2 regions of the Streptomyces sp. NPDC002537 genome follow, and region 2 is predicted to be linked to the other one. Evidence: riboswitches for the same ligand, from Rfam matches in the RefSeq annotation. Region 2 holds a riboswitch; the other holds the start of a gene.

Region 1 (15,322 bases), on a different contig from region 2:
ATGCCGAACGACAACGCCTCCCGGTCCAGTTTTTGCACATTGGCTCTGGCCTGCGGCTTTGCCGGACTCCTACGGTTCCCGCCATGCGGATACGAATCGTCGACGCCTTCACCGACCGCCCCTTCGCCGGCAACCCGGCCGGGGTCCTGCTCCTCGACTCCGGTTCCTTCCCCGACGACGCCCGGCTCCAGCGGATCGCCGCCGAGGTGAACCTCTCCGAGACCGCGTTCGCCCACCGGCTGCCCGAGGGCGGCGACGCCGACTGGGCGCTGCGCTGGTTCACCCCCGCCACCGAGGTCGACATGTGCGGCCACGCCACGCTCGCCACGGCGCACGTCCTGCACACGACCGGCGCCGCCACCGGCACCGTGCGCTTCACCGCCCGCTGCGGCATCCTCACGGCGACCGCGCACGAGGACGGGTCGGTCACCCTCGACTTCCCGACCTCGTCGCTCACCCCGACCGCCGTCCCCGACGGCGTCGCGGCCGCGCTGGGCGCCGAGCCGCTCGGCGCCTGCGACACGAGCCCGCACATCGGCGACCTGCTCGTGGAACTCGCCGACGAGAAGGCGGTACGGGCGCTCGCCCCGGACACCGCGGCGCTCGGCAGGTACTCGCGCCGGGGCATCATCGCCACCGCGGCCGCCGAGGACCCCGCGCGCGGCTACGACTACGTCTCGCGCTGCTTCTTCCCCAACGTCGGCGTCGACGAGGACCCCGTCACCGGCAGCGCCCACACCGCGCTCGCGCCGTTCTGGTCCGCCCGGCTGGGGCGCCCCGGCCTGACGGGACTTCAGGCGTCGGCGCGCACCGGGCTCGTACGGACGGAGCTGCGCGGCGACCGCACACTGCTGACCGGCACCGCCGTCACCGTCATCGACGGGGAGCTGCTCGCGTAGGCCGGGCGCGGCGGGCGGGCCGCGGGCGCGTGCGCGGGTCAGGCGGTGGGCAGCCAGCCCACCTTGCCCGCGAGGAGCGCGTAGCCGACGAAGGCCACGATGTCGATCAGGGCGTGCGCGGCGACCAGCGGCCCGACCCGCCCCCAGCGCCGGTAGAGCAGCACGAAGACGACGCCCATCACCATGTTGCCGATGAGCCCGCCGATGCCCTGGTACAGGTGGTACGAGCCGCGCAGCGCGGCGCTCGCCGCCAGGGCGGCCGCCGGTGTCCAGCCCAACTGCCCGAGGCGGCGCAGCAGGTAGCCGACGACCACGACCTCCTCCAGCACGGCGTTCTGCACGGCCGAGGCGATCAGCACCGGGAGCTTCCACCACACGTCGGGCAGCGACTCGGGCACCACGGTGAGGTTGAAGCCCGCGGCCCGTACACCGAGGTAGAAGAGCAGCCCGGTGCCGCCGATGGCCGCCGCGACCGCCGTGCCCCGGGCGAGGTCGGGGCCCGGGTGCCGCCGGTCGAAGCCGATGGCCCGCAGGCCCGCGCCCTCGCGGAGCAGCAGGTGGGCCACGAGGAAGACGGGCACCAGGGCGGTCGCGATGCCGAAGACCTGCCACGCGAGGTCCAGCCAGGGACGGCCGGGGGCGTGCGAGGCGTTGAGCCGGGCGGCCTGTTCCTTGAGCCCGCCGGGCCGGGTGGCCGCGCCGACAAAGCTGATCAGGGCCGATACGGCGCTGGCCCCGAGCGACAGCGCGAGCACGATCAGCGTCTCGTTGCGCAGCAGCGCCGGCCGGACCTCCGGCAGGGTGCCGACCTCTCCCCGCACGCTCTGCCGCACGACGTCTCTCCGCTCCGCGTTGCCCGCAACCGTCCCCACAGCTTGCCCGACGGCCGGGCCCACCCCAAAAAGCGGGGCCCTGTCGCGGTGCGGTCAGTCCCCCGGTCCGGCCGGCCAGAGGTGCACCGGCTCTCCCGTCCGCATCAGTTCGCAATAGCGACGCGTCGTGGCGGCCAGCGCCTTCTCCCGCCCCAGCCCGCGCTCCAGCGCGCGGTGGTAGGTGGCCGCCTGCCAGGACGCGCCGTTCGTCCGGTTGCGGCAGCGCCCCTCGATGACACCGAGGTAGCGGTCGCGGTCGGCCGGTTCGACACCCCACGCGTCGAGCCCGGCCGCCGCCATCGGCAGCAGTTCCTCCAGGACGAGCCGTACGGCCGGGACGCGCGCCGACGCCTGGTTGCGGCCGCCCCGCGGCCAGCGCAGCCAGGCGTCGATGCCGTGGCGGCAGGCGGTGTCGAAGTTCTCCGCGGCGACGCCGAACGGCATCCGGGTCCACACCGGACGGGCCTCCTCCGCGAGCGCCCGGACCATCCCGTAGTAGAAGGCGGTGTTGGCGATGACGTCGGTGACGGTGGGGCCCGCGGGCAGCACGCGGTTCTCGACCCGGAGGTGCGGTACGCCGTCGGCGATGCCGTAGACGGGCCGGTTCCAGCGGTAGACCGTGCCGTTGTGCAGGATCAGCTCGTTCAGCTCGGGCACCCCGCCCTCCTCCAGCACCCGCAGCGGGTCCTCGGAGCCGGAGACGGGCAACAGCGGCGGGAAGAAACGCAGGTTCTCCTCGAAGAGGTCGTACGCCGAGTCGATCCAGCGCTCGCCGAACCAGGTACGCGGCCGGACGCCCTGCGCCGCGAGCTCCGGCGACCGGGTGTCGGTGGACTGGACGAACAGCGGCGGACGGGACTCGCGCCACAGCTCCCGCCCGTAGAGGAACGGCGAGTTGGCGCCGACGGCGATCTGCGCGGCCGCGACGACCTGCGCGGCGTTCCACACGGCGGCGAACCGGCGCGGGGTGACCTGGAGGTGCAACTGCACGGAGGTGCAGGCGGATTCGGGGGCGATCGAGCCCGCGGTGCAGGTCAGCCGCTCCACGCCCTCGATGTCGATGGTGAAGTGCTCGCCCCGCGCGGCGACCACCTGCGCGTTGAGGAGGGCGTAGCGGTGGTCGTCGGAGAGGTTCGAGGAGACCAGGTGCCGGTCCTCCAGAGTCGGCAGAATACCGATCATCACGATTCCGGAATCGACCTCCATGGCTTTGCGATCGGCATAGGAAAGGGCCGTGCGCAACTCCTCGGCGAGCTGGTCGAGAACCCGGCCCGACAGCGGGTGGGGCACAATGTTCACTTCCAGGTTGAAGCGGCCCAGCTCGGTCTGGAAATCCCCACTGGCGATACGTTTCAGCACTTCGGCGTTCACCATGCTCGGCATCCCGTCGGACCCCGCGAGATTCAGCTCGATCTCCAGACCCATAAGATTCCGGGGCCGGTCGAATCGCTTCTCCGCCAGGAGCCGCGCCAGCACGTCGAGGCACTGCCGGAGCTTGTCCCTGTGGCGCTGCCGGTCGGCGGGGCCGAACCCCTCCACCACCAGCTTCTCACCCATCGCAGCGCCCTCCTCACCTGGGTCCCCCGCGGCAGCGGCCGCCCGCGTCACGGTCGATGATGCCCAGCCGATGTGATCGATAACGCCACGTCGGCAGGCAATGCCCGGTAGGCTGTCCGAGGTGTGCGCCGTGGCACATTCCGTCGGCAAGGTGCAATACTCCGGTTTTGCGCATTGCGCTGGTGATAAACACCGATGAGATCCGGCCTACCCGGTCCGGTGAATAGCCCGAGGTGGCGGCCACGGAATTCGGCACAGAATCACCGAAATCCCCCTGCGTGGAGCCACCGGAAATCCTCTTGCAGGAAATACCGGCGACAGCTAGCCGAAACACCATGTGAACACGTGTCGTATAAACTCCGGGACAAGGCAGAGAGCAGCGCCCCGGCCCCGGCAGTCGGTACGGTCCCCGGCCCCCCTCTGACCCCGCACGCCGACAGCGTCGTCCGCACCTGCCCCGCACCACGTGTCTCCGAAGTGAGAGGCGACCCACCATGCCGCTGCACGCCCTCCCCGCTCCCGCGCCCGCCCTGCTCAGCGTCCTCACCGCCCTCGGCTCCCCCACCGCCGTGCGCGAGGCCCGCACCCCTTCCCTGCGGTCCGCGCAAGGACCGCTGACCCCCGAACTCCCGTTGCCCGTCCACGTCCTGGAGCAGGTCACCACGCGCGGCGGCACCCCCAGGACCCGGCTCACCGGCTGGCGGTTCCTGATCCGGGGGGCCGAGCGCGCGGTGGCCGCAGGCGAGACGGCGCCGACCGCGGACGGCTGGACCTTCTCCCACTTTTTCGAGGGCCCGTACCTCGCCTCCACCGAACTGGCGCTGCGCCAGGCGGAGGCGCTGCCGACGCCGTACCAGCCGCGGCTGCTCTCCGTGCCCGAGCTCTACATGCTCACCCTCTGGCTGCACGGCGACCTCACCGCCGACGCCGCGTCCGGGCTGCCGGGCCCCGGCGACCTGCTGGTGCCGCTCGCGCCCGCGCCGCCCGGCATCGCCGCGCACCGCGCGCACCGGTTCACCGAACTGCTGTCGGTGCTCACCCACCGGCTCACCCCGTCGCCCCTGCTCAGGACCTCGGCCTGAACGGCGTTCCGCAGCGGACCGGACACGCCCCGTGGCCACGGCGGCCACGGGGCGTACCGCCGCGCTCACCCTCCCGGACTAGCCCGGGGCGGCCAGCCCGAATCCCCCGAAGAGGCCGTCCTGTTGACGGCAACCGCCCGCACGGGTGACGCGTCCTCATCGGGAGAGGAGCGCTGCCGGGAAATCCCTGCGGAATCGCGCCCGTGGGGCAACACTGGTATCGACCAACCTATTCGCCAACGGGGGGCGGCATGACCACAGCATCGAGCCGCAGGACAGCCACCACATCACAGCGAAAGAACCTCCCCATGTGCCAGCACCAGCCCACGTGCCCCTCAGCCGACTCCGCCGACAGGGAAGCCGCCCACCTCGTGGCGCACTTCCCGGAACAGGGCTGGAGTCTGCTGTGCAATGGCGTCCTCTGCTTCGAGGACACCGGTGAGCTGCTGCCGGACGGGCAGATCATCGCCCCGCACCGGCCGCTGGACAGCGGTCATGTGGTGACGGCTGCCTGACCGCGGCAGCAGAACGGAGCGCGCTGTACGGACAGGGCGCACAGCACGTCACGCACGTCACGCACCAAAAGGGCCGGCCCGGCGCAGTCGCCGAACCGGCCCCTCTTCGTTCCCGCACGGGGCCCGGCCGTCACCGCACCGGGCCCCCGCACCGGCTCAGTTCTCGTACTCCTCCAGCGGAGGGCAGGAGCAGACCAGGTTGCGGTCGCCGTACGCGCCGTCGACGCGCCGCACCGGCGGCCAGTACTTGTCCGCGGACACCCCGGCGGGGTACGCGGCCTCCTCACGGCTGTACGGGTGCTCCCACGCGCCGGTCACCGAGGCGGCGGTGTGCGGGGCGTTCCGCAACGGGTTGTCGTCCTGCGGCCACTCGCCAGAGCCGACCTTCTCGATCTCGGCGCGGATGGCGATCATCGCCGCACAGAAACGATCCAGCTCGGTGAGGTCCTCGCTCTCCGTCGGCTCGATCATCAGGGTGCCGGCCACCGGGAACGACATCGTGGGCGCGTGGAAGCCGTAGTCGATCAGGCGCTTGGCGACGTCGTCGACGGTCACGCCGGTCGCCTTCGTCAGCGGCCGCAGGTCCACGATGCACTCGTGCGCGACCAGCCCGTTCGGACCGGTGTAGAGCACGGGGTAGTGCGGCTCCAGCCGCTTGGCGATGTAGTTGGCGCCGAGCACCGCGACCTGGGTCGCGTGCTTGAGCCCCTCGCCGCCCATCAGCCGGACGTACGCCCAGGAGATCGGCAGGATGCCCGCGGAGCCCCAGGGTGCCGCCGAGATCGGGCCGACGCCGGTGGCCGGGCCCGCGGCCGGCTGCAGCGGGTGGTTGGGGAGGTAGGGCGCGAGGTGCGCGCGGACGCCGACCGGGCCGACGCCCGGGCCACCGCCGCCGTGCGGGATGCAGAAGGTCTTGTGCAGGTTGAGGTGCGAGACGTCGCCGCCGAACCGGCCCGGCTTGGCCACGCCCACCAGGGCGTTGAGGTTCGCCCCGTCCACGTAGACCTGGCCGCCCGCGTCGTGCACCAGCGCGCAGATGTCGCTGATGTGCTCCTCGAACACGCCGTGTGTGGAGGGGTAGGTGACCATCAGCACGGCCAGCTCGTCCGCGTACTGCGCGATCTTCGCGCGCAGGTCGTCGGCGTCCACCTCGCCGTCCTCGCCGGTCTTGACGACGACGACCTTCATCCCGGCCATCACGGCGCTGGCGGCGTTGGTGCCGTGCGCGGAGGACGGGATGAGACAGACGGTGCGCTGCTCGTCACCGTTGGCGCGGTGGTAGGCCCGGACGGCCAGCAGACCCGCGAGCTCGCCCTGGGAGCCCGCGTTCGGCTGGATGGAGACCTTGTCGTAGCCGGTGACCTCGGCGAGCCGCTCCTCCAGCTCCGTGATCAGCGTGAGATAGCCACCGGCCTGCTCCACCGGCGCGAAGGGGTGCAGCGCGGCGAACTCGGGCCAGGTGACCGGCTCCATCTCGGTGGTGGCGTTGAGCTTCATGGTGCAGGAGCCGAGCGGGATCATGCCGCGGTCCAGGGCGTAGTCCCGGTCGGCCAGGCTGCGCAGGTAGCGCAGCATCGCGGTCTCGGAGCGGTGCTCGTGGAAGACCGGGTGGGTGAGGTAGTCGTCGGCGCGCAGCAGGCCCTCGGGGAGCGCGTCCGGGGTCGCGGCGTCCAGCGCCTCGATGTCGGCGTCCACCCCGAACGCCGACCACACGGCCGTCACGAGCTCGCGGGTGGTGGTCTCGTCGCAGGCGATCCCGACCAGGTCGGCGTCGACCTGCCGGAGGTTGACGCCGCGCCCGCGGGCGGCGGTGACGACCTCGGCGGCCCGGCCCGGGACTCTCACGGTCAGGGTGTCGAAGTACGAGCCGTGCGCGACCTCGACGCCACCGGCCCGCAGCCCCGCCGCGAGCAGCGTGGCGTAGCGGTGCGTGCGCCGGGCGATCGAGGCGAGGCCGTCGGGACCGTGGTAGACGGCGTACATGCCGGCCATGACGGCGAGCAGCACCTGGGCGGTGCAGATGTTGCTGGTGGCCTTCTCGCGGCGGATGTGCTGCTCGCGTGTCTGGAGGGCCAGGCGGTACGCCTTGTTGCCGTCGGCGTCGACGGAGACACCGACGAGGCGGCCGGGGAGGCTGCGGGCGAACTGCTCGCGGACGGCCATGAATCCGGCGTGCGGACCGCCGAAGCCCATGGGCACGCCGAAGCGCTGGGTCGTGCCGACCGCGATGTCCGCGCCGAGCTCACCGGGCGAGGTGAGCAGGGTGAGGGCGAGCAGGTCGGCGGCGACGGTGACGATCGCGCCGAGCTCGTGGGCGCGCTCGACGACCGGGCGCAGGTCGCGTACGGCACCGGAGGCGCCGGGGTACTGCAGCAGGACGCCGAAGACACCGCGCTCGGCGATCTCCTCCGGGATGCCCCCGGACAGATCGGCGACGACGACCTCGACCCCGGTCGGCTCGGCGCGGGTCCGGATGACGGCGACGGTCTGCGGCAGGGTGTCGGCGTCCACGAGGAAGACGCCCTGCTTGACCTTGCCGACGCGGCGGGAGAGCGCCATGGCCTCGGCGGCGGCGGTGCCCTCGTCGAGCAGGGAGGCGCCCGAGGTGGGCAGCCCGGTGAGGTCGGCGACGACGGTCTGGAAGTTGAGCAGCGCCTCCAGCCGGCCCTGGGAGATCTCCGGCTGGTAGGGCGTGTAGGCGGTGTACCAGGCCGGGTTCTCCATGACGTTGCGGAGGATCACCGGCGGGGTGAAGGTGCCGTAGTAGCCGAGCCCGATCATCTGGGCGAGGACCTGGTTGCGGCCGGCGAGCGCGCGGAGTTCGGCGAGGACCTCCGCCTCGCTGCGGGCCCCGGGCAGGGCCGACGCCTCGGTGCTCTTGATCACGTCCGGCACGGCGGCGTCGGTGAGTTCGTCGAGGGAGCCGAATCCGACCTGGGCGAGCATCTTGGCCTGGGCAGCGCTGTCGGGGCCTATGTGGCGGCGCTCGAAGGGCGTGCCGCGCTCCAGGTCGGAAAGGGAGATGCGGTGGGCTGTCATCTGCGGAGGCCTCCTGGTCGTTTCGACCTGCGAGGGGTACCACGGCGCGGGTACCCGGACGGCCTCCCCCTCTGTCATCTCAACCTGAGAGCTTCACCGGGCAGCGGCCCGGCTTTCACCGTCGGTGAGGACGGGCTCCGGCGTTGTGCCTGACCTGGGCCCGCCCTGCTTTCCAGAGTGACCTCGTCCATGCGGTACGTGTGCCTGAGAGATTCCGGGGAGGATTTGCTCCTTCGGCGCCCCCGCAAAAGCCCGTCAGGGCTCTCGGAGGACTCTCCCGCACGGGGTCTGCGGCCACTCGCCAGCCTACCAGCGCAGGTAGGGGGCGATCCCTCGAGTGGCCGGTTCCCGCTTTGTGCCTTTTCGTTGGTGTCGAGAGGTGTTCCGGGAGGTGTTCGGGGCCCTGCCGAGGCGGCCGGGGGCATGCGCGAACCATGGGAGGAACGGTGCAGACCGATATCGATCCGCGGAATCTCATCGGCCGGAAGGCGTTCGACCGCGACGGCATGAAGATCGGCACCGTGGACGAGGTGTACCTCGACGACGAGACCGGCGAACCCGAGTGGGCGGCCGTGCGCACCGGCCTGTTCAGCCGGGACGCCTTCGTGCCGCTGGTCCCCAGCGAGGTCGTGGGCGACACGCTGCGCATCCCGTACGAGCGCGCTCTGATCAAGGACGCCCCCGATTTCGGCGTCGGCCGCCATCTCTCCCCCGAGCAGGAGCTCCAGCTCTACCGCCACTACGGGCTCGCCCTCCCGGCCGGGGACACCCCCTCCACGCCGGGCGTCGAAGCGGGACGGACGGACTCCTCCGGCACTTCCGGGCGGACGGAGGAGGGGCTCGGTACGGTCAACGGCTCGGCGGGCTGAGCGGCCCGTATCAGCGGCAGGGGATCGGCCGGTTCGAGCGCGGGGTCGTCGACGGCGAAGGTGCGCACCCTCCCGGGCTCGGACCAGGGCTGCTCGAACCGGACCGTGACGCGGCCGACGCCACTGCCCTGGATCCAGCCCGCCCCGAACTCGGCGTGCCGGACGTCCAGCCCCGGCAGCCAGCGCCGCGCCGGCGCCTCGACGGCGGCCGCGGGCCGTTCCGGCTCCTCCCCCGCGGTCTGCGGGGTCTCCTCGTCGGCAGCGGCCGCCTCGCTCGCGGCCTGGGCGAAGAGGTCCTCCTGGGTGTAGTCGGCGAGGCCCGTGACGCCGACGCCCAGCAGCCGCACCCCCGCGGTCGTGTCGACGCCCTCCAGCAGCCGGGCGGCGGCCTCGCGCACCACGCCCGGGTCGTCGGTGGGCCCGCGCAGGGTCTCGGAGCGGGTCAGCGTCGAGAAGTCGTAGCGCCGCACCTTGATCACGACCGTCCGCCCCGAGCGCCCGGCCGCCCGCAGCCGCTGGACGCAGCGGTCGGCGAGCCGGGTGAGCTCCAGCTGGACCCGGACGCGGTCGGTCACGTCCTCCTCGAAGGTGTCCTCCACCGATACGGACTTGGCGTCCCGCTCGGCGACGACGGGCCGGTCGTCGCTGCCGGTGGCCAGGGCGTACAGCCCCGCGCCGTGGGCCTTGCCGAGCAGCCGCACCAGCTCCGCCTCACCGGCCTCGCCCGTCTCCGCGACGGTGGTGATCCCGGCGCGGCGCAGCGTCTCGGCGGTGGCGGGGCCCACCCCGGGGATGACGCGGACGGACATGGGGCCCAGCAGCGCCGACTCCGTGCCCGGCTCGATGAGGAACAGACCGTCGGGCTTCGCCTGCTCCGAGGCGATTTTGGCGAGCATCTTCGACCCGGCGAGCCCCACGGACCCACTGAGCCCCGTGGCCGCGCGGATATCGCTCCGCAGCCGCTCCCCCACGGCCCGCACCGCCGCCGTGGCGGGCTCGACGCCGCCCGCCTCCAGGTCGACGAACGCCTCGTCGAGGCTGAGCGGCTCCACCAGCGGCGAGAGCCGCCGCAGCAGCCCCATGACCACCTCGCTCACCTCGCGGTAGAGCGTGAACCGGGGCGTGAGATAGGCGGCGTTGGGGCACAGCCGACGTGCCTGGGCCGTCGCCATCGCCGAGTGGACACCGAAGACGCGGGCCTCGTACGAAGCGGTGGCGACCACTCCGCGCGGACCGATCCCACCGACCACCACGGGCTTCCCGCGCAGACTGGGCTTGGCCGCCTGCTCCGCCGAGGCGTAGAAGGCGTCCATGTCCAGGTGCAGGATCGTGGGTGCGGCTCTCACACCACCGATGTTCCCGCACGCCACTGACAATCGCGCTGACGTGCGACGGAGCGTCGGGCGGGGGTCCTGTCGCGGGGGTCAGCCCGCGCGGTTGCGCCGCCGCGCCAGCTCGTCGGCGGGATTGTGGCCGATGAGGGTCTCGCCCGTGTCGATGCGCTCACCGTGCAGCTGGGAGAGCACGGCCTCGACGTCGCGCCAGACGACGCCGACGGCGATCCCGAAGACGCCCTGCCCACCCTGGAGGAGGTCGACGACCTCGTCGGGCGAGGTGCACTCGTAGACCGTCGCACCGTCGCTCATCAGCGTCATCTGCGGGAGGTCGCCCGCCCCGCGGGCACGCAGGTGCTGGACGGCCGTGCGGATGTTCTGCAGGGAGACCCCGGTGTCCAGCAGCCGTTTGACGATCTTGAGAACGACCACGTCCCGGAAGCTGTAGAGCCGCTGGCTCCCCGAGCCGTAGGCCGGTCGCACACTCGGCTCGACCAGGCCCGTACGCGCCCAGTAGTCGAGCTGTCGATAGGTGATGCCCGCCGCGGCACACGCCGTCGGCCCCCGGTACCCGATCTTGTCGCTTTCCGGCCCCTGCGGTGCGCCGACCGCCGCCGGGACGGCATGACGGGAGGGCTGTTCGACCGTTCCCCCATACAGCGGATACGGATTGCCGACCGCTGTACCGTCGCCCATGCTTCTCACGCCGACCTCCGTCCTTGACCTGCCTTCTCGACGGTAGGCAGTCACCCGGGGCGCGTCAACGATCGCCACACTCGGCACGCCGAGTGATAATCACCCAGAGAGTGGTTTTACGTATCCCGGCGCCGGGAAAGGCTAATCGAATGCGCCGCGCCCGGCCCCCCGAAGGGCGCCGTACGCCTCACTGGCTGTTGGTGCCGAAGTCCTCCGGCGAGATCTGGTCGAGGAATTCACGGAACTTCTCGACCTCGTCCTCCTGCTCGTCCGGAATGGCGATGCCGGCGTCGTCCAACACCCCGTCGCTGCCGTAGATCGGCGTCCCGGTGCGCAGCGCCAGCGCTATGGCGTCGGACGGCCTGGCGCTGACCTCCACCCCGCTGGCGAAGACGAGCTCCGCATAGAACACGCCCTCGCGCAGGTCCGTGATGCGGACCTCGGTGAGCTCCTGGCCCACCGCCTCCAGCACGTCCTTGAAAAGGTCGTGGGTCAGCGGGCGGGCCGGGGCCATGCCCTGCTGGGCGAAGGCAATGGCCGTCGCCTCCCCCGGTCCGATCCAGATCGGGAGGTACCGGTCGCCTCCCACTTCACGCAGGAGCACGATCGGCTGGTTGGAGGGCATTTCCACCCGGACACCCACGACATCGAGCTCGTTCACACAGCAACCCTAGGACGTGCCCGGCAGGTTTGGGTAGTCGGGCACTCGCCGGTCAGTGCGAACGCGTCCGCAGGGCGGCCTGTACGAGTGCCGCGTGCAGGCGTACGGACAGCGCCGCGAGCTCCCGCGCAGTGGCCTCGGCGTGCGCCCTGGTCTGCGGATTACGGTGCCTGCGCAGCGGTGCGACCACCTGTTCGACCAGTCCCGCCTGGCGGTCGGCGGCGGCCTTCATGACGCGAAGGTGCCGCGGCTCCAGGCCGAACCGCCCCAGGTCCGTCAGCAGCTTGGCGACATCGACCGCCTCGGCGTCGAATCCGCCGTCCGAGTGGGGTACGAGCAGGCCGTACGACTCCCACTCCGCCAGCTCACTCTCCGTGACGCCGACGGCGCCCAGGAGCTCCGCGCGGCCGACCCGGGCGGCCGTGGGCCGCTCGAAGGCCGCCACGGCACCCCCCACGCCCCGCGCTCCACCGTCGACGCCGTCCGGGCCGTCGGCGCCCTGGGGCTGTCCGGGGACGGGCAGCTGGACACGCTCGCCCCTGGCCAGCGCGTCCAGGTGCTCCCTGATGACCCTGAGCGGCAGATAGTGGTCACGCTGCATCCGCAGGACGTACGCGAGCCGCTCCACGTCCTCCGCGCTGAACTTCCGGTACCCGGACGGCGTGCGCTGGGGCTCGACCAGGCCCTCCGACTCCAGAAAACGGATCTTGGAGATGGTGACCTCGGGGAACTCCTCGCGCAGCAGATTGAGCACCGTGCCGATGCTCACCGGCCGCCCCTCCACTCCGGCGGCACCGGACGCACCGGCACCGCCTGACGGTGTTCGCAGCATGGCCCTTCCCTGGGAGTCCCCCCGGACGGAGTCCGGGGGAGGGTCAGATGCCCCGCTGGCTGCCGTAGAAGACCAGCCGGTACTTGCCGATCTGCACCTCGTCGCCGTTGGCGAGCTCCGCCGAGTCGATGCGCTCACGGTTCACATAGGTGCCGTTGAGGCTGCCGACATCGGCGACCGTGAAGCCGCCGTGCTGCCCGCGGCGGAACTCCACGTGCCGCCGCGAGACGGTGACATCGTCGAGGAAGATGTCGCTCTGCGGATGACGGCCCGCGGTCGTCACATCGCTGTCGAGCAGGAACCGGCTTCCGGAGTTCGGCCCCCGGCGGACGACGAGCAGCGCCGAACCCAGCGGAAGGGCGTCGACGGCCGCCTGCGCCTCGGGAGAGAGCGTCGGGATCGGCGTCTGGCCGGTGGCCTCGGAGTCATACGCCTCGAGGCCGGAGATGGAGATGGTCGAGGTCGTCTCGGAGGCCCGCTCCGCCACGGCTCCGGGACGCAGCGGCGCACCACAGTTGGAGCAGAACCGGCTGGCCTCGGCGTTCCGATGGCCACACCTCGTACACACCGGCAAGGCAAACCCTCCACCCGCACTTGAGGTCGCTGGTGCCCCGAAACCTATGCGTCCGGCCGCGGCAGGGTCAACAGCGGACGCGCCGGACCCTCCCGAAATGTCCCCTCCGGGCACATCCACCTGATCCCGGAACAACGGACGCCCTTCCTGGGCTCCTTCGCCGCCTTCCACGGGGCGCGACGCCCGGTGGCGGGCGGAACCGCTGCCACCGTCCCGGCGTGCACTTCTGCCGAACAACTTCGCAAACAACTTCACGGGCGATTCCCCTTGACCGAAACAGACCCGCCCGTGGGGCAGGACGAACCCTCGACGCACTCACCGTCCGACCCGGACATCCATACAACGTCCGTGGTCAACAGACAGTTTCCACCACGCGCCCTCGACTTGATGCGCCGACCCCCCGCAACCTCGTGACCTCCGCGCGAAGCCCCTGGGCCCGCCCGCCTCACTGCGATGACGACCGAGCGTAGTCAGGCCGCTTCGCCGGGCGCAAGGCATCCACAATGATCTTCTCAGACCGGTTGACCGAGACGCCCGCCTGCTCCTTCTCCAGGGTCTGCACCACACCACCGGGGATGTTCAGCGCCGGCTCAAGATCCTGCGGCCTGCCGATCACCTTGAACACGTAGGGCTGCGAGACCTTCTTGCCGTCGATCTCCACCTTCCCCGCGGCACCGGAGAAATATGTGTCCGCGGTGACCCGGACATCGTTGATCTGGATCGCCTCGGCGCCCGCGGCGCGCAGCTCCTGGATGGTGTCCAGCAGCTTGTCCGGCTCGACCGACCCCTTGGAGTCGCTCACCGTGAGCTCGATGCCGGGCCCTTGCGCCGCCACCGTACCCGCGAGCACGGCCAGCTGCTGTTCCTTCTGCACGGTCTGTTTACGGGCCTCCGCGGCCTGGTTGGAGCTGCTCTCCAGTTCGGACTTCTGGCTGTCCAGGCGCCGCTTCTCGTCCTCCAGGCGCTTGGTGCGGTTGTCCAGCTCGTCCAGGATGCGCACGAGGTCCTCCTGCCGGGCGCCGCGCAGCGCGCTGTTGTCGCTCGTCGAACGTACCTGGATGGCCAGGCCCAGTCCGAGTACGCAGAGCAGTACGGCGACCGTGAGCTGGGCGCGCGTCAGCCGCGGCGGCCAGAGGCCGTTCACCAGCCGTTGACGGCCCGTCAACGGCTTGGCTTCGGCCACCCCTTCCTCCGGTGCGGCCGCGGGCTCGGGCTCGGACGGCGGCTCGGACTCCTTGCCGTCGTCCGGCTCGCCGGCCGGGGGTTCCGCTTTCCGCTCCGGCTCCGGCTTCCGCTCCGGCTTCTGTTCGGCTTTCCGTTCCGTGTCGGGCCGGTCGGCAGCCTCGTCGGGCTTGCCCGGTTCGCTCTTCTTGCCGGTCTTCCCGGTCGGCTTCGGCTCGTCGGCCGGTGTCGGCTCCTCGGGCGTGTCGTCGGTGCTCATCGGCCTCACGCCCGGAAGATGTGCCGCCGGATGGCGGCCGCGTTGGAGAAGATGCGGATGCCCAGGACGACCACGACGCCGGTGGACAGCTGCGCGCCGACGCCGAGCTTGTCGCCCAGGAACACGATCAGCGCGGCCACCACCACATTGGACAGGAAGGAGACGACGAACACCTTGTCGTCGAAGATCCCGTCCAGCATCGCCCGGAGGCCGCCGAACACCGCGTCGAGCGCCGCCACGACGGCGATGGGGAGGTAGGGCTCGACCACCGTCGGCACCACGGGGCGGACGACAAGTCCGACCACGACTCCCACGACGAGGCCCAATACGGCGATCACGATGTGCCCTTCCCTGTGTTGGTGCCGCCCTCTGGCGCGGCACCCCCTTGCGGCTTCGCTGTACGTACGATCAGGCTCGGCGCGGCCGGGAGCCGTACCTCGCTCTGGGTGGAAATGCTGGAACGGATCCCGTAGTTCTGCTGCAGGGCACGCAGATAGAGACCGTCGGCGCTGGTCTGGAAGGCGCCGCTCAGATGCTGCGCGTCACCGATCGCGAGCACCGTGTACGGCGGCACCAGCGGCTTGTTGTCGACCAGTATGGCGTCGCCGGCGGCCCTGATCGCGGACAGCGCCGTCAGCCGCTGTCCGTTCACCGCGATCGCCTCGGCGCCGGACTGCCACAGGCCATTGACGATGCGTTGCATGTCCCGGTCACGGACCCGGCCCGTGTCGGAGAAGCCGCTGCTCTCGCGCGGACCACCACCGCCGCTCTGCTTGGTCTGCTTGGCGTCGTCCACGACCAGCTTGACCCCGGGGCCCTGCACGGCGGTGGCGCCCGCGAGCAGGGCCACCAGCTCCGCCCTGTCCCCACCGTGCTTCTGCAGCACGTCACGCTGCTTGTTGCCGACCGCGTCCCGCAGGGCGTCGACGTTCTTCTGCAGCGCGTCGGCGT
Region 2 (15,322 bases):
GCGTGGTACGGCAGGGAGCGGCGGCGGTGCAGGATCAGCTGGGTCGACTCGTCGAAGTCGATCTCGTGCGCCGAGCCGATCTCCGCGCCGAGCAGTCTCAGCCGCTTCGAGGTGCGGATGCGCTCGACCTCGTCGTCCGCCGTCTCGACGTCGACCGTGCGGGGCGAGTGGCCCTCCAGGCCGAGCAGCACGGCCTTGGGGGTGCCGTGGCCGTGGCCGGTGGCCCCGAGCGAGCCGAAGAGCTCGGCGCGGACGGAGGTGGTGTGGGCCAGCAGGCCCTCGTTCTTCAGGCGGCGCGTGAACATCAGCGCGGCCCGCATCGGGCCGACCGTGTGGGAGCTGGACGGGCCTATGCCGATCGAGAAGAGATCGAAAACGGAGATGGCCACGGTGGCTGCTCCCTCGGGTCGGTGGTACAGGGCTTACGCGGTGAGGGGCACCGGGCCCACCTTTTCAGTGTGCCTGGTGCCCCGCACCTACGGGTGAATCAGGTGCTGCCGGACTACTTCAGTCCGGGGTACAGCGGGTACTTGTCGGCCAGGGCCGTGACGCGGGCCGACAGCGACGCCACGTCGTAGGACGGCTTCAGGGCCGCGGCGATGATGTCCGCGACCTCACGGAAGTCATCGGCCTGGAAGCCACGGGTGGCCAGCGCCGGGGTGCCGATCCGCAGGCCCGAGGTGACCATCGGGGGCCGCGGGTCGTTCGGGATGGCGTTCCGGTTGACCGTGATCCCGACCTCGTGGAGGCGGTCCTCGGCCTGCTGGCCGTCCAGCTCGGAGTTGCGGAGATCGACCAGCACCAGGTGCACGTCCGTGCCACCGGAGAGGACGGAGACGCCCACCTCGGTCACATCGGGCTGAACCAGGCGCTCCGCCAGGATCTTCGCGCCTTCCAGCGTACGCTCCTGGCGCTCCTTGAACTCCTCGCTGGCCGCGACCTTGAAGGAGACGGCCTTCGCCGCGATCACGTGCTCCAGCGGACCACCCTGCTGACCGGGGAAGACGGCGGAGTTGATCTTCTTGGCCAGTTCGGCCGTGGAGAGGATCACACCACCGCGCGGGCCGCCCAGCGTCTTGTGCGTGGTCGTGGTGACGACGTGCGCGTGCGGCACCGGGGAGGGGTGCAGCCCGGCGGCGACCAGGCCCGCGAAGTGGGCCATGTCGACCATCAGGTACGCGCCGACCTCGTCGGCGATCCGGCGGAAGGCCGCGAAGTCCAGCTGGCGCGGGTACGCCGACCAGCCGGCGACGATCAGCTTCGGGCGGTGCTCCTTGGCGAGGCGCTCGACCTCGTCCATGTCGACCAGGTTGGTCTGCTCGTCGACGTGGTAGGCGACCACGTTGTAGAGCTTCCCGGAGAAGTTGATCTTCATGCCGTGGGTCAGGTGACCGCCGTGGGCGAGGTTCAGGCCCAGGATGGTGTCGCCGGGGTTGAGCAGCGCGAACATCGCGGCCGCGTTGGCCTGCGCACCGGAGTGCGGCTGGACGTTCGCGTGCTCGGCACCGAAGAGCGCCTTGATCCGGTCGATCGCGATCTGCTCGACGACGTCGACGTGCTCGCAGCCGCCGTAGTAGCGGCGGCCCGGGTAGCCCTCGGCGTACTTGTTGGTGAGGACCGAGCCCTGGGCCTCCATGACGGCGACCGGAGCGAAGTTCTCCGACGCGATCATCTCGAGGGTGGACTGCTGGCGGTGGAGTTCGGCGTCGACAGCGGCGGCGACGTCGGGGTCGAGCTCATGGAGGGAGCTGTTCAGAAGCGACATGAGTTCTTCCTGGACTTCCTGGGGCGGGGAGGGCGGGGCGGGGTCAGCCGGCGAAGGCGGTGTACTCGTCGGCGGACATCAGGTCCGCCGGCTCGTCCGCGATCTTGACCTTGAACAGCCAGCCGCCCGCGAAGGGGGCGGAGTTCACCAGCGCGGGGTCGTCCACGACGTCCTGGTTGGCCGCGACGACCTCGCCGGTCACCGGGGAGTACAGGTCGCTGACCGACTTGGTCGACTCCAGCTCGCCACAGGACTCACCCGCGGTGACCGAGTCGCCGACCGCCGGGAGCTGGGCGTAGACGACGTCACCGAGCGCGTTGGCGGCGAACTCGGTGATGCCGACCGTCGCCACACCGTCCTCGGCGGCCGACAGCCACTCGTGCTCCTTGCTGTAGCGCAGCTGCTGGGGGTTGCTCATGGCTTGATTCTCCTGGATGCGCGTGGGTGCTTGTGCAACGGGTATTGACAGGTGAGACGGGAAGAGATCAGCGCTGCCGCTTGTAGAAGGGCAGGGCCACGACCTCGTAGGGCTCATGGCTGCCGCGAATGTCCACGGACACACCCTTTGTACCGGGTGCGGAGTGGGCGGCGTCGATGTACGCGATGGCGATCGGCTTGCCGAGCGTGGGGGAGGGGGCGCCGGACGTGACCTCGCCGACGACCTCGCCGCCGGAGACCACCGCGAATCCGGCGCGCGGCACCCGGCGGCCCTCGGCGATCAGGCCGACCAGCTTGCGCGGCGGGTTGCCCTCCGCGCGCTCCGCGGCGGCCGCGAGCGCCTCGCGCCCCACGAAGTCGCCCTCCTTGTCGAACTTCACGACCCGGCCGAGGCCCGCGTCGAACGGCGTGGTGGCGGTCGTCAGCTCGTGCCCGTACAGCGGCATGCCCGCCTCCAGGCGCAGCGTGTCGCGGCAGGAGAGGCCACAGGGCACGAGACCGACGGCGGCGCCCGCGTCGGTCAGCGCCTGCCAGAGCTTCTCGGCGTCGGCCGGGGCGACGAACAGCTCGAAGCCGTCCTCGCCGGTGTAGCCGGTGCGGGCGATCAGCGCGGGCACGCCCGCGACGGTGCCCGGCAGGCCCGCGTAGTACTTGAGGCCGTCCAGGTCCGCGTCCGTGAGGGACTTGAGAATGCCGGGGGACTCGGGGCCCTGGACCGCGAGCAGCGCGTAGTTGTCGCGGTCGTCCCGCACCTCGGTGGCGAAGTCCGCCGCGCGCTCGGTCAGCGCGTCCAGCACCACCTGGGCGTTGGAGGCGTTGGCGACGACCATGTACTCCTGGTCGGCCAGGCGGTAGACGATCAGGTCGTCCAGGATGCCGCCCGCGGCGTCGCAGATCATGGTGTAGCGGGCGCGGCCGACCGCCAGCGCGGAGAGATTGCCCACCAGCGCGTGGTCGAGCGCCTGCCCGGCCTGCGGGCCGGTGAGGGTGATCTCGCCCATGTGGGAGAGGTCGAAGAGGCCCGCGTGGGTGCGCACCGCGACGTGCTCGTCGCGCTCGCTTCCGTACCGCAGGGGCATGTCCCAGCCGGCGAAGTCGGTCATCGTGGCACCGAGCGCGCGGTGCAGCGCGTCGAGAGCGGTTCGGCGAGGGGCATCAGTCATGGTGTGGGCTCCCAGGCATGGCAATGAGGACGTCCTCCCCATCTGTCATCGGAACCTGAGAGGTTCACCGCGAGCGACGAACGCGCTGTCGGCTTGCACCTTCGGTGGGGCCGCCGCGCAGGACGGCCCGCTTTTCAGATCTGCCTCGCCCACGCGGTACGGGGCCTGAGAGATTCAAGGGAGGAACTTGCTCCTTCGGCGCCCAGCACTCAATGGCTGGAACTCTCCCGCGTGGATTCGAGCGGCCGGTATGCAGTTTGGGTACGCAGTTGGCGCGCACATCATTGCACGGACGGGCGCGCGACGGACCGCCCGCCGTCCTCTCAATTGCATTACCTTTCCTTTACGTTCTGTGGGTAGTCGGATGGTGACCGGGCGGGGCCCGGTACGGGGGAAGGCGGTCATCGTGCGCACGCGGGACACGGACGGGGAGCGGACGGAGGCCGCGCCGCCGGAGCGGGCGCCGCGCGGCCCGGCGGCGGGGGAGTGCCGGGTGCGGCCGGGCGTCCTCGACCTGCGCGGCGGCGGCCGCGCCGAGCTGCGCTGCGCCCCGGGCGACCTCGTCGTCGTCTCCGGACTGCCCGGCAGCGGGAAGACGACCCTGATACGGCGGGCCGTGCCCGCGCTCGACGAGCGGGGCGCGGCCGTCCGCCGCGTCGACTCCCAGGACTCCCGCGAGCGGCTGGAGCGCCGCACCCCGGGCTGGCTGCCGTACGCCGTGTACCGGCCGCTGGTGCGGCTCGTCCACTACGCCGCCCTCCGGCGGGCCCTGCGCTCCGGGGCGAGCGGGGTGGTGCACGACTGCGGCGAGCGCGGCTGGGTGCGGCGGTGGCTGGTCCGTGAGGCCCGCCGCCGGGGCGGCACCGTCCACCTGCTGCTGCTCGACGTCGGCCCCGGCCTCGCGCTGGCGGGCCAGGCGGCGCGCGGGCGCACGGTCTCCGCGCGCGCGTTCCGCCGCCACCGGGGGGCGGCGGCCCGGCTGGTCGCCGACGCGGTGGCCGGGAGGATGCCGGGGGGCGTGGGATCGGTGGTGCTGATGGACCGTCCGGCGGCCGACGCGCTGCGGCGGATCACCTTCACCGGCTCCGCGGGTGCACCCCCACGGGTGGTTCGCAGGGGCGCTGACGGGTCTCCCCGGAGCCGGGCGCGCTGACGCGAGGTCTCCTCGGCCGCCGAACGGGCCGGTTGTCCCGGGAGCGCGGTCGCCCGCCCCTCGCCGGTGGGCAATTCCGCAGGCCGCAGGCGGCGGCGTCGGCCCAACCGTTAGGGTTCGGGTGCGGCTTTGTAGAGACGGCGGTTGGACGAGATGAGCATCCCCGAGCAGTACGGTCGGCCCGCGGCCCCGGCCGGCGCCCCCGTGGGCGGCCTCCCCCAGGGCTGGCCCGCCAATGAACTCGAAGCGGTGCTCACCGCCTCCCTGGGCGTGCCCGGCGCGGGCGCCCGCATCGTCGAGGTGCTCGGGCGCAGCCACCTCTGGGTGCCCCTGCCGGGCGGCGGCGGGCCCGACAGCCCCGACCTCGACCTCCCCACCATGGAGCTCGACGGCGCCGCCTACGTACCGGTGTTCAGCTCCGAGGCGGAGTTCCTCCGCGTCGTCGGCGACCGGATGCCCTTCGCCGTGGCACCGGCCGTCGAATTCGCCCGCGGCCTGCCCCCGCAGGTCGGCCTCGCCGTCAACCCCGAGGGCGCCGTCGGCGCGCCCCTCCCGCCGCCCGCCGTCGCCGAGCTCTGCCGCGCCGGGCGCACCCTCCTCGACGGCGACGCCACCGGCGGCCGGGTCCGCCTCTTCCAGCCCGACTGGCAGCAGGAGCCCACCGGCTTCCTCGCCGCCGCCGGGCTGGAGTTCGCCGCCGCCCAGTGCGTACGGACCGCGCGCCGCGCCCTCGCCAGCGTCGAGGGGGCCGACCCCGCGCTCTTCGTCGGCGTCGAGCTCGACCTGCCCGACCCCGGCAGCCGCACCGCCGTCATGGACGCCCTCGGCAGGGCGCTCGGCACGGCGCCCGTCGTCTGGCCCGTACAGCTGGTCTTCCTGGACGTGGCGCGGGACCCGGTGGCCGACTGGATGCTGGCTCAGGTCCGTCCGTTCTACGACCGTGACCTGTGACTCCTCCCGTGCCCGCCGCCGCGGGCTCGTAAGCTGTCGGTATGACCGGACCGGGCGCGCTGCCGCGCCCCGGGGCACTGGAGAAAGCGGCCGGGGGCGGCCGAGAGAAGGGGCGGAACCAGGTGAGCGCGGGCGCGGGGAGCGGCGTGGAGCAGATGCTGCGCCAGGTGGCGCCCGGCCGGTACGACGCCTATGAGGCCCTCCTCCAGGCGCTGGCCGAGGGCGGCGTCTGGATGCTGCTCTGGCACGGCCAGGCCGGTTCGCCCGACGCGCAGTACGGCAACATGGAGGTCGACGGCCTCGGCTACGCCCCGTGCGTGACCTCCGCGCAGGAGCTCGCCGCCAGTGGCTGGAACCGCGCCCACGTCGTCGTCCCGGGCCGTGCCGTCGCCGGCGCGCTCTACCCCGACCGCTGGGGCCTGTGGCTCAATCCGCACGCCCCCGGCGGTGGTGTCGGCGTGCCCTGGCTCGACCTGCGGCGGATCGCGGGCGGCCTCGACCGGCTGCCCGCCGGACCGCTCCAACTGAGCGAGCCCGCCCTGGACATCCCGCAGTTCTACGCCCTGCTCGGGCAGCAGGCCCGGCACACGCCCGCGGTGCGGGCGCTGCGCCGCGCCTGGGTGCAGCCCGCGCTGGGCACCCCCTATCTGGCGATCGGCCTCGATCTGTACGACACCTCGCGGGCCGCCGTGGACACGGTGCGGTCGATGATGCGGCAGTCGCTCGGCGCGGTGCCCGAGGGGCTGCCGGTGTCCACGGTCGCGATGTCGGACGAGCACGACCCGGTCGCGATGTGGATGCGCGCCCACGCGCGCCCGTTCTTCGACCGCGACGGCTACGGCGGCCCGGCCGTGCCGCCCCCGTCCGGCGGCTACGGCTACCCTCCGGCCGGCTGGCCCGGCGGCGCGGCCCCGCAGGGCGCGGCTCCACAGCCTTACTGAACGGATCCGTACTGAACGGATCCGTACCGAACCGACCCGTCCGAACTGATCCATCGGGGCCCGGTCCGGCAGGGGTCGGATCCGCTGTGTCCCCAATATGCTGGTAAGCAGCACAAGTTGACACCCGGCCGACAGGCATCCGCTGAGCCGCCCCCGGCGTTCGGATAACGGAAGCCCACTGGCCACATCACGGTTGCGCATCCATTCCCGGCCGGGGCTGGCGGGTGATCGCGGCCGCGTTGAAGACTCCCGCTCCAAGGGACGTCGCTCCTGCGTACGAGTCCTTTTCTGTGACCTTCCGCTCCATCAGTACCAACTGCATCAGTTTGCACGTGTACCTGTGAGTTCGAAGCCGCCTTCCACGGCGGGCGTGGGCCGGTCACCCCCGGCCCGAGAGGGGTCAAAGGCACTGTGACCGCACCTATCGAGACCACCGGAGGAGCCGCCGGGGCGCAGCCCGAGGCCGTTCTCGCCGGGGCCAACAAGAGCCAGATCGAGGGGCGTTCGCTCACCCAGATCGCCTGGATCCGCTTCAAGCGCGACAAGGTGGCCGTCGCGGGCGGTGTCGTGGTGATCCTGCTGATCCTGCTCGCCGTGCTGGCCAAGCCCATCGAATCCGTCTTCGGGCTGGATCCCAACCAGTTCCACCAGAACCTCGTCGACCCCGAACGGCTCGCCCCCAAGGGCGGGTTCGGCGGTATGAGCTGGGACCATCCGCTGGGTGTGGACCCGCAGTACGGGCGCGACATCCTGGCCCGCATCATCGAGGGCTCCTGGGTCTCCCTGATCGTCGCCACCGGCGCCACGCTGCTCTCCGTGGTGCTCGGCGCCGTGCTCGGCGTCGTCGCGGGCTTCTACGGCGGCTGGGTGGACAGCGTCATCAGCCGGATGATGGACACCTTCCTCGCCTTCCCGCTGCTGCTGTTCGCGATCTCCATCTCGGCGGCGCTGCAGGACGGCGCGTTCGGGCTCTCGGGCCTGCCGCTGCGGATCTGTGTGCTGATCTTCGTGATCGGCTTCTTCAACTGGCCCTACATGGGCCGGATCGTCCGGGCGCAGACGCTCTCCCTGCGGGAGCGGGAATTCGTCGAGGCCTCCCGGAGCCTCGGCGCGCGCGGGCCGTTCATCCTCTTCCGGGAGCTGCTGCCCAACCTGGTGGCGCCGATCCTCGTCTACTCGACCCTGCTGATCCCGACGAACATCCTCTTCGAGGCCGCGCTGAGCTTCCTGGGCGTGGGCATCGCCCCGCCGCAGGCATCCTGGGGCGGCATGCTCACCAGCGCGACGGACCTCTACCAGGCCGATCCGCAGTACATGTTCGTGCCAGGTCTCGCCATCTTCATCACGGTGCTGGCCTTCAACCTGCTGGGCGACGGGCTGCGTGACGCCCTCGACCCGCGCAGCAAGTGACCGCGGCGACCTCCCGTCCACCGCGCCACCATCCATCGACAGAGGGGGCTTTCCTCAAGGTGAACACAAGAAAAGCGACGGCTGTGCTCGCCACGACCGTGGTGCTGGCGCTGGGGGCCACCGCGTGCAGCAGCTCGAAGAGCGACGACAGCAGCGGCAGCGGCAGCGGGAACAAGAACGTGACCGCGGACGCGGCCCTCTCCTCGATCGTCAACAAGACGGACAAGAAGGGGGGCACGGTCACCTACGAGGCGACGGACGTCCCCGACTCCCTCGACCCGGGCAACACCTACTACGGCTGGGTGCAGAACTTCTCCCGCCTCTACAGCCGCTCGCTCACCACTTTCAAGCCCGCCGCGGGCAAGGACGGCCTGGAGGTCGTCCCGGACCTCGCCGAGTCCCTGGGCAAGCCGAGCCCGGACGCCAAGACCTGGACGTACAAGCTGCGCACCGGGGTGAAGTTCGAGGACGGCACGCCGGTCACCTCGAAGGACGTCAAGTACGCCGTCGAGCGCAGCAACTTCGCGCCCGACGCGCTGTCCAACGGACCGACGTACTTCAAGGCGCACCTGGAGGGCGGTGACAAGTACCAGGGCCCGTACAAGGACAAGTCCCCCGAGGGGATCAAGTCCATCGAGACGCCCGACGACCAGACGATCGTCTTCCATCTCAAGGACGCCTTCGCCGACTTCGACTATCTCGCGACCTTCTCGCAGACCGCCCCCGTGCCGCAGAAGGCGGACAAGGGCGCCGAGTACGTGAAGCACATCGTCTCCACGGGCCCGTACAAGTTCTCCTCGTACGAGGAGGGCAAGAGTGCGACGCTGGAGCGCAACCCCCAGTGGGACCCGAAGACGGACCCGATCCGCAAGGCCCTGCCGGACAAGTACTCGTTCAAATTCAAGATCCTCCAGACGACGGTCGACAACGGCCTGCTCAACGACAGCGTGACCGCCGACGCGTACGGCACCGGCGTCGGCCCGCAGACCCAGTCGAAGGTGCTGGGCGGCAAGTACAAGAAGCAGACCGACATGCCGTACGCCGGCGCCACTTCGTACCTCGGCCTGAACGTGAACGTGAAGCCGTTCGACAACATCCACTGCCGCAAGGCGGTCCAGTGGGGCATGGACAAGGCGTCGATCCAGCAGGCCCAGGGCGGCGACCCGAAGGGTGACGTCGCCTCGACCCTGCTGCCGCCGACCGTCAACGGCTACGCGAAGTTCAGCCTGTACGAGACCCCGAACAGCGCCGGTGACATCAACAAGGCCAAGGACGAGCTCAAGCAGTGCGGTCAGCCGAACGGCTTCGAGACCAATCTGACGGCCCGCTCCGACCGGCCCGCCGAGATGGCGGCGGCCACCGCCGTCCAGGCGTCGATGAAGAAGATCGGCATCACGGCGAACATCAAGACCTTCCCGACCGGCAAGTACTTCACCAACTTCGCGGGTGTGCCGGACTACGTCCACAGCCACAACCTCGGCATGATCATGACCGCCTGGGGTGCCGACTGGCCGACCGGCTTCGGTTTCCTCGACCAGATCGTCAACGGCTCGGCGATCAAGCCCTCCGGCGGCAACAACGTCTCCGAGCTGAACGACCCGCAGATCAACAAGGCGTTGAACGACGCGATCGCCAACACCGATGCCGCCGCCCGCGCCAAGGCGTGGGGCGACATCGACAAGATGGTCGCCGAGAACGCTTCCGCCGTACCGCTGGTCTACCGCAAGAACCTGCTCTTCCGGCCCGAGTCCGCGACCAACGTCACGGTCACCCAGGCCTACCTCGGCATGTACGACTACCTGCTGATGGGCTCCTCCAAGTAGCAGCGGGCCAGCCCGCCGAAGACTTTCGAAAGGCAGGTGAAGGTGCCGGCGTCCGCCGGGCCGGGACACTCCGTCCCGCGGACGCCGGTGCCGCACAGCTGTGGCTGCGTACATCATCCGACGCCTGTTCGCCGCGGTCCTACTGCTGCTGGTGGTCAGCGCAGTCACCTTCGCGATCTTCTTCCTCGTCCCCCGGATCGCCGGGCAGACGGTCGACCAACTTGCCACCCAGTACGTCGGCAAGGACGCCAACGCCGGCGCCGTCGCCGCCGTCAAGAAGAACCTCGGCTTCGACCAGCCCCTGTACACCCAGTACTGGCACTTCATCAAGGCCATCGTGGTGGGGGCCGACTACAAGTTCGGCCCGGACGCCTCGCACTGCGCCGCGCCGTGCTTCGGCTACTCCTTCAAGAGCCATGTCGAGGTGTGGCCCCAGCTGACCTCGCGCATCCCGGTCACCCTCTCCCTGGCCATCGGCGCCGCCGTGATCTGGCTGATCTCGGGCGTGGCCGTGGGCGTGCTCTCCGCGCTCAAGCGGGGCACGGTCTTCGACCGCTTCTTCATGGGCGTGGCCCTGGCCGGCGTCTCGCTGCCGATCTTCTTCACCGGCATGCTGGCCCTGAGCCTCCTCACCGTCCAATGGCCGGTGTGGGGCGACGGCATCAACTACGTGAGTTTCACCGACAACCCCGGCCAATGGGCGTGGAACCTCCTCGTCCCCTGGTGCAGTCTCGCCTTCCTCTATTCCGCGCTCTACGCCCGGCTCACCCGCGCGGGAATGCTGGAGACCATGAGCGAGGACTACATCCGCACGGCCCGCGCCAAGGGGCTCAAGGAGAGCAAGGTCGTCGCCAAGCACGGCCTGCGCTCCGCCCTCACCCCGATCGTCACCATCTTCGGTATGGACTTCGGCCTGCTGCTCGGCGGCGCGGTCATCACCGAGACGGTCTTCTCGTTCAAGGGCATCGGCGAGTACGCGGTCAAGGGCATCCAGGACAACGACCTGCCCATCGTGATGGGCGTGACCCTGGTCGCCGCCTTCTTCATCGTCATCTGCAATCTGCTGGTGGACCTGGTCTACGCGGCCATCGACCCCAGGGTGAGGTACTCGTGAGCGAGCCCGGCAAGGAACAGCGCGTGACCCGGGACGCGGCCGCGGGCGAACCCGTGGCCACCCCGCCGGCGGACGCCCCGGACGTCTTCCTCTCCGTACGCGACCTGCGCATCCACTTCGACACCGACGACGGTCTGGTGAAGTCCGTCGACGGCGTGAGCTTCGACGTCGGGGCCGGGAAGACCCTGGGCATCGTCGGCGAGTCGGGCTCCGGGAAGTCCGTCACCTCCCTGGGCGTCATGGGCCTGCACCGCACGGCGAAGGCCCGGATCTCCGGCGAGGTCCGGCTGGACGGCGAGGAGCTCATCTCCGCCGACCCCGACCGTGTACGGACCCTGCGCGGCCGGAAGATGGCCATGATCTTCCAGGACCCGCTGTCGGCCATGCACCCCTACTTCACCATCGGCGCCCAGATCGCCGAGGCGTACCGCGTGCACCACCGGACCGACCGGAGGACCGCGCGGAAACGGGCCGTCGAGATGCTCGACCGCGTCGGCATCCCCGAGCCGCACCGCCGCGTCGGCGACTACCCCCACCAGTTCTCCGGCGGCATGCGGCAGCGCGCGATGATCGCGATGGCGCTCGTCAACAACCCCGAACTGCTGATCGCGGACGAGCCGACGACCGCCCTCGACGTGACCGTCCAGGCCCAGATCCTCGACCTGATCCGCGACCTCCAGAAGGAGTTCGGCTCGGCGGTCATCATCATCACCCACGACCTCGGCGTCGTCGCCGAACTGGCCGACGACATCCTGGTGATGTACGGCGGCCGCTGCATCGAGCGCGGCCCCGCGGAGAAGGTCTTCTCCCAGCCCCGGCACCCCTACACCTGGGGGCTGCTCGGCTCGATGCCGAGGATCGACCGCGAGCAGACCGAGCGGCTCATCCCCGTCAAGGGCTCCCCGCCCAGCCTGATCAACGTGCCGCCCGGCTGCGCCTTCAACCCCCGCTGCCCCTACGCCGACATCCCCGAGGGCGGCATCACCCGCACCGAGCGGCCCGAGCTGCGGCTGGTCTCCGGCGAGGGCGGGAACCGGCACTGGTCCGCCTGCCATATGACCCAGGAGGAGCGGACCCGTATCTGGACCGAAGAGATTGCGCCCAAGCTGTGAAGGACGACACCGTGCCCGACCGAGACGCGACCATCCCCCCGCAGCCGACGGCGCCCGACGGACCGGACACCCTCCTCAAGGTGACGGACCTGGTCAAGCACTTCCCCATCACCAAGGGCCTGCTGCGCCGGCAGGTCGGCGCGGTACGGGCCGTGGACGGCATCAGCTTCGACGTGCGCGCCGGGGAGACCCTCGGCGTGGTGGGGGAGTCCGGCTGCGGCAAGTCGACCATGGGCCGGCTGATCACCCGGCTGCTGGAACCCACCGGTGGCACCGTCGAGTTCCAGGGCCGGGACATCACCCACCTCGGGACCTCGGGCATGCGCCCGATGCGCCGCGACGTGCAGATGATCTTCCAGGACCCGTACTCCTCGCTGAACCCCCGGCACACCGTCGGCACCATCGTCGGCGCCCCCTTCAGGCTCCAGGGCATCACACCCGAGGGCGGGGTGAAGCGGGAGGTCCAGCGGCTGCTGGAGCTCGTCGGCCTCAACCCCGAGCACTACAACCGCTACCCGCACGAGTTCTCCGGCGGCCAGCGGCAGCGCATCGGCATCGCCCGCGCGCTCGCGCTCAAGCCGAAGCTGGTGGTCGCCGACGAGCCGGTCTCCGCGCTGGACGTGTCCATCCAGGCGCAGGTGGTCAACCTCCTGGACGACCTCCAGGACGAGCTGGGGCTGACCTACGTCATCATCGCCCACGATCTGTCGGTCATCCGCCATGTCTCCGACCGGATCGCCGTGATGTACCTCGGCAAGCTCGTGGAGCTCACCGACCGCACCTCCCTCTACGAGAAGCCGATGCACCCGTACACCAAGGCACTGCTCTCCGCGGTGCCGGTGCCGGATCCCAAACGGCGCGCGAAACGCGAGCGGATTCTTCTCAAGGGGGACGTGCCCTCCCCGATCGCCCCGCCCTCGGGGTGCCGCTTCCACACCCGCTGCTGGAAGGCGACGGAGGTGTGCGCCGCGCAGGAACCGCCCCTGGTGGAGCTCGCGCCCGGCCACCGGGTGGCGTGCCACCACCCGGAGAACGCGCCCTCCTAGGGCGCGGCCGGGCGTCGTGTTCTCCGAGTTTTTCGGATGGATGTCCGGATGCATGTATGCGACGAGTAAGAATGTCGCGTGCTCACCGATCTGTTCAGCCCCTCCGTCCAGCACTCGCTGGATCTCGCCGGGATCTTCGTCTTCGCGATCTCGGGTGCGCTGCTCGCCGTACGCAAGAACTTCGACGTCTTCGGCATGGCGGTGCTCGCCGAGGTCACCGCGCTGGGCGGCGGGCTGTTCCGGGACCTGATCATCGGGGCGGTGCCGCCCGCGGCCTTCACCGACCTCGGCTACTTCCTCACCCCGCTGCTCGCCACGCTGATCGTCTTCTTCCTGCACCCCGAGGTCGAGCGGATCACCAAGGCCGTGGGGGTGTTCGACGCCGCCGGGCTCGGGCTGTTCTGTGTCACGGGCACCATGAAGGCGTACGCGCACGGGCTCGGTCTCACCTTCGCCGCCACCCTCGGACTGGCCACGGCCGTCGGCGGCGGTGTGCTGCGCGACATCCTCGCCCACGAGGTGCCCTCGCTGCTGCGCTGGGACCGCGACCTCTACGCCGTACCCGCGATGGTCGGCGCGACGATGGCCGCCCTGCTGATCCGTTTCCACGAGCTCAACGCCACCACCAGCGCGCTGGCCGCCCTGACCGCCTTCGTGCTGCGGCTGCTCGCCATGCGCTTCCACTGGCGCGCGCCGCGCGCGTGGCACCGCCGGAGCGCCGCGGCCGAAGAAGTGTGAGTGAACGCCGTACCTTTTGACCTACCCATCAGTAACATCCGGGTGTAGCGTCGGACCATGGCACAGGCGACCATCGGCACCAGCGAATTCGACCGCGACACCGCGATCCGCCCGCGCGAGCGGGACGGCGCCCGCGGCGCCTACGACGTGGACCTCTCCGCGGGGTGGACCATCTTCGGCGCCGCCAACGGCGGCTACCTCCTCGCCCTGGTCTGCCGCGCGCTCGGTGACGCCCTGCCGCACCCGGACCCCTTCTCGGTCACCGCGCACTACCTGTCCGCCTCGCGCCCCGGCCCCGCCGTCGTCCGCACGGAGCTCGTCCGCACCGGCCGCAACCTTTCCACCGGCCAGGCGTCGCTGTTCCAGCGCGACGAGCACGGCACCGAGGTCGAGCGCATCCGCGTCCTCGCCACCTACGGCGACCTCGACGCCGTCACCGACGACGTGCGGACGACCGCCAAGCCGCCCGCCATACCGCCGTACGAGCACTGCCCGGGTCCGGAGGACGCCCCGGCGTCCGCCCCCGTCCCCGAGATCTCCGGCCGGCTCGACATCCGGCTCGACCCCGCGACCGCGGGCTGGGCGGTCGGCGCGCCGAGCGGGCGGGGCGAGATGCGGGCCTGGTTCGCGCTGGCGGACGGACGGCCCGCCGACGCGCTGTCGCTGCTGCTGGCCGTGGACGCGCTGCCCCCGACCGCCTTCGAGATGGGGCTCAGCGGCTGGGTCCCCACCGTCGAGCTCACCACCCACATCCGCCGCCGCCCCGCCCCGGGCCCGCTCCGCGTCTCCATCACGACACGGAACCTCGCGGGCGGATACCTGGAGGAGGACGCCGAGGTGTGGGACAGCGAGGACTTCCTGGTCGCCCAGTCCCGCCAACTGGCCCTGGTCCCGCGCGGGTCCTGAACCGGATCCCGGACCTTCAGGGGGCGGGGCGCGGCCCGGGGTGTCAGGGGCCCCGGAGCGGGGAACAAACCCTCGGCTCCCGGGGACGCCGGCCCCGCTCGTAGAATCGTGCCCACCATGGCCTACCTCGACCACGCCGCCACCACTCCGATGCTCCCGGAGGCGGTGCAGGCGATGACCGCCCAGCTCGCCCGCACGGGCAACGCCTCCTCGCTGCACGCCGCCGGGCGGCGCGCGCGCCGCACCGTCGAGGAGTCCCGCGAGTCCCTCGCGGCGGCCCTCGGCGCGCGCCCCAGCGAAGTGGTGTTCACCGCGGGCGGCACCGAAGCGGACAACCTCGCCGTCAAGGGGCTGTACTGGGCCCGCCGCGCCGCCGACCCGGCCCGTACGCGCGTCCTCGCCAGCCCCGTCGAGCACCACGCCGTGCTCGACGCCGTCGACTGGCTCGGCACCCACGAGGGCGCGACCGTCGAGTACCTCCCCGTGGACCCTCACGGCCGGGTGCACCCGGACGCGCTGCGCGAGGCCATCGCCCGCAACCCCGACGACGTCGCCCTCGCCACCGTGATGTGGGCCAACAACGAGATCGGCACCATCATGCCGGTCCGTGAACTGGCCGCCGTCGCCGCCGAGTTCGGCATACCCCTGCACGCCGACGCGGTCCAGGCGTTCGGCCAGCTCGACGTGGACTTCGCCGCGTCGGGGCTGGCCGCGATGACCGTCAGCGGCCACAAGATCGGCGGCCCGTACGGCATCGGCGCC

The links. Region 2 has a riboswitch for glycine ahead of gcvT (glycine cleavage system aminomethyltransferase GcvT). Riboswitches for the same ligand answer to the same signal wherever they lie in the genome.
Region 1: it holds a riboswitch for glycine, as region 2 does, so the genes downstream of both, gcvP (aminomethyl-transferring glycine dehydrogenase) here and gcvT (glycine cleavage system aminomethyltransferase GcvT) in region 2, are expected to answer to the same signal.

What each region holds. Positions count from the first base shown of each region.
Region 1 is NZ_JBSFWT010000093.1:8,365-23,686, forward strand. It holds gene ACWD4A_RS29970 (PhzF family phenazine biosynthesis protein) at 84-899, shown strand; gene ACWD4A_RS29975 (CPBP family intramembrane glutamic endopeptidase) at 938-1,732, opposite strand; gene ACWD4A_RS29980 (glutamate--cysteine ligase) at 1,826-3,328, opposite strand; gene ACWD4A_RS29985 (hypothetical protein) at 3,823-4,410, shown strand; gene ACWD4A_RS29990 (DUF5999 family protein) at 4,719-4,925, shown strand; gene gcvP (aminomethyl-transferring glycine dehydrogenase) at 5,082-7,964, opposite strand; glycine riboswitch at 8,147-8,254, opposite strand; gene ACWD4A_RS30000 (PRC-barrel domain-containing protein) at 8,411-8,833, shown strand; partial or broken gene ACWD4A_RS30005 (DNA polymerase IV) at 8,839-10,179, opposite strand; gene ACWD4A_RS30010 (MerR family transcriptional regulator) at 10,258-10,872, opposite strand; gene ACWD4A_RS30015 (bifunctional nuclease family protein) at 11,051-11,524, opposite strand; gene ftsR (transcriptional regulator FtsR) at 11,577-12,356, opposite strand; gene ACWD4A_RS30025 (FHA domain-containing protein) at 12,400-13,245, opposite strand; gene ACWD4A_RS30030 (DUF881 domain-containing protein) at 13,376-14,371, opposite strand; gene ACWD4A_RS30035 (small basic family protein) at 14,377-14,709, opposite strand; gene ACWD4A_RS30040 (DUF881 domain-containing protein) at 14,706-15,322, opposite strand, start outside.
Region 2 is NZ_JBSFWT010000046.1:19,490-34,811, forward strand. It holds gene ACWD4A_RS21000 (L-serine ammonia-lyase) at 1-389, opposite strand, end outside; gene glyA (serine hydroxymethyltransferase) at 503-1,765, opposite strand; gene gcvH (glycine cleavage system protein GcvH) at 1,809-2,183, opposite strand; gene gcvT (glycine cleavage system aminomethyltransferase GcvT) at 2,251-3,366, opposite strand; glycine riboswitch at 3,399-3,510, opposite strand; glycine riboswitch at 3,511-3,606, opposite strand; gene ACWD4A_RS21020 (AAA family ATPase) at 3,770-4,519, shown strand; gene ACWD4A_RS21025 (enhanced serine sensitivity protein SseB) at 4,673-5,470, shown strand; gene ACWD4A_RS21030 (enhanced serine sensitivity protein SseB C-terminal domain-containing protein) at 5,626-6,411, shown strand; gene ACWD4A_RS21035 (ABC transporter permease) at 6,823-7,821, shown strand; gene ACWD4A_RS21040 (ABC transporter substrate-binding protein) at 7,881-9,644, shown strand; gene ACWD4A_RS21045 (ABC transporter permease) at 9,745-10,758, shown strand; gene ACWD4A_RS21050 (ABC transporter ATP-binding protein) at 10,782-11,870, shown strand; gene ACWD4A_RS21055 (ABC transporter ATP-binding protein) at 11,882-12,916, shown strand; gene ACWD4A_RS21060 (trimeric intracellular cation channel family protein) at 12,995-13,654, shown strand; gene ACWD4A_RS21065 (thioesterase family protein) at 13,712-14,560, shown strand; gene ACWD4A_RS21070 (cysteine desulfurase family protein) at 14,678-15,322, shown strand, end outside.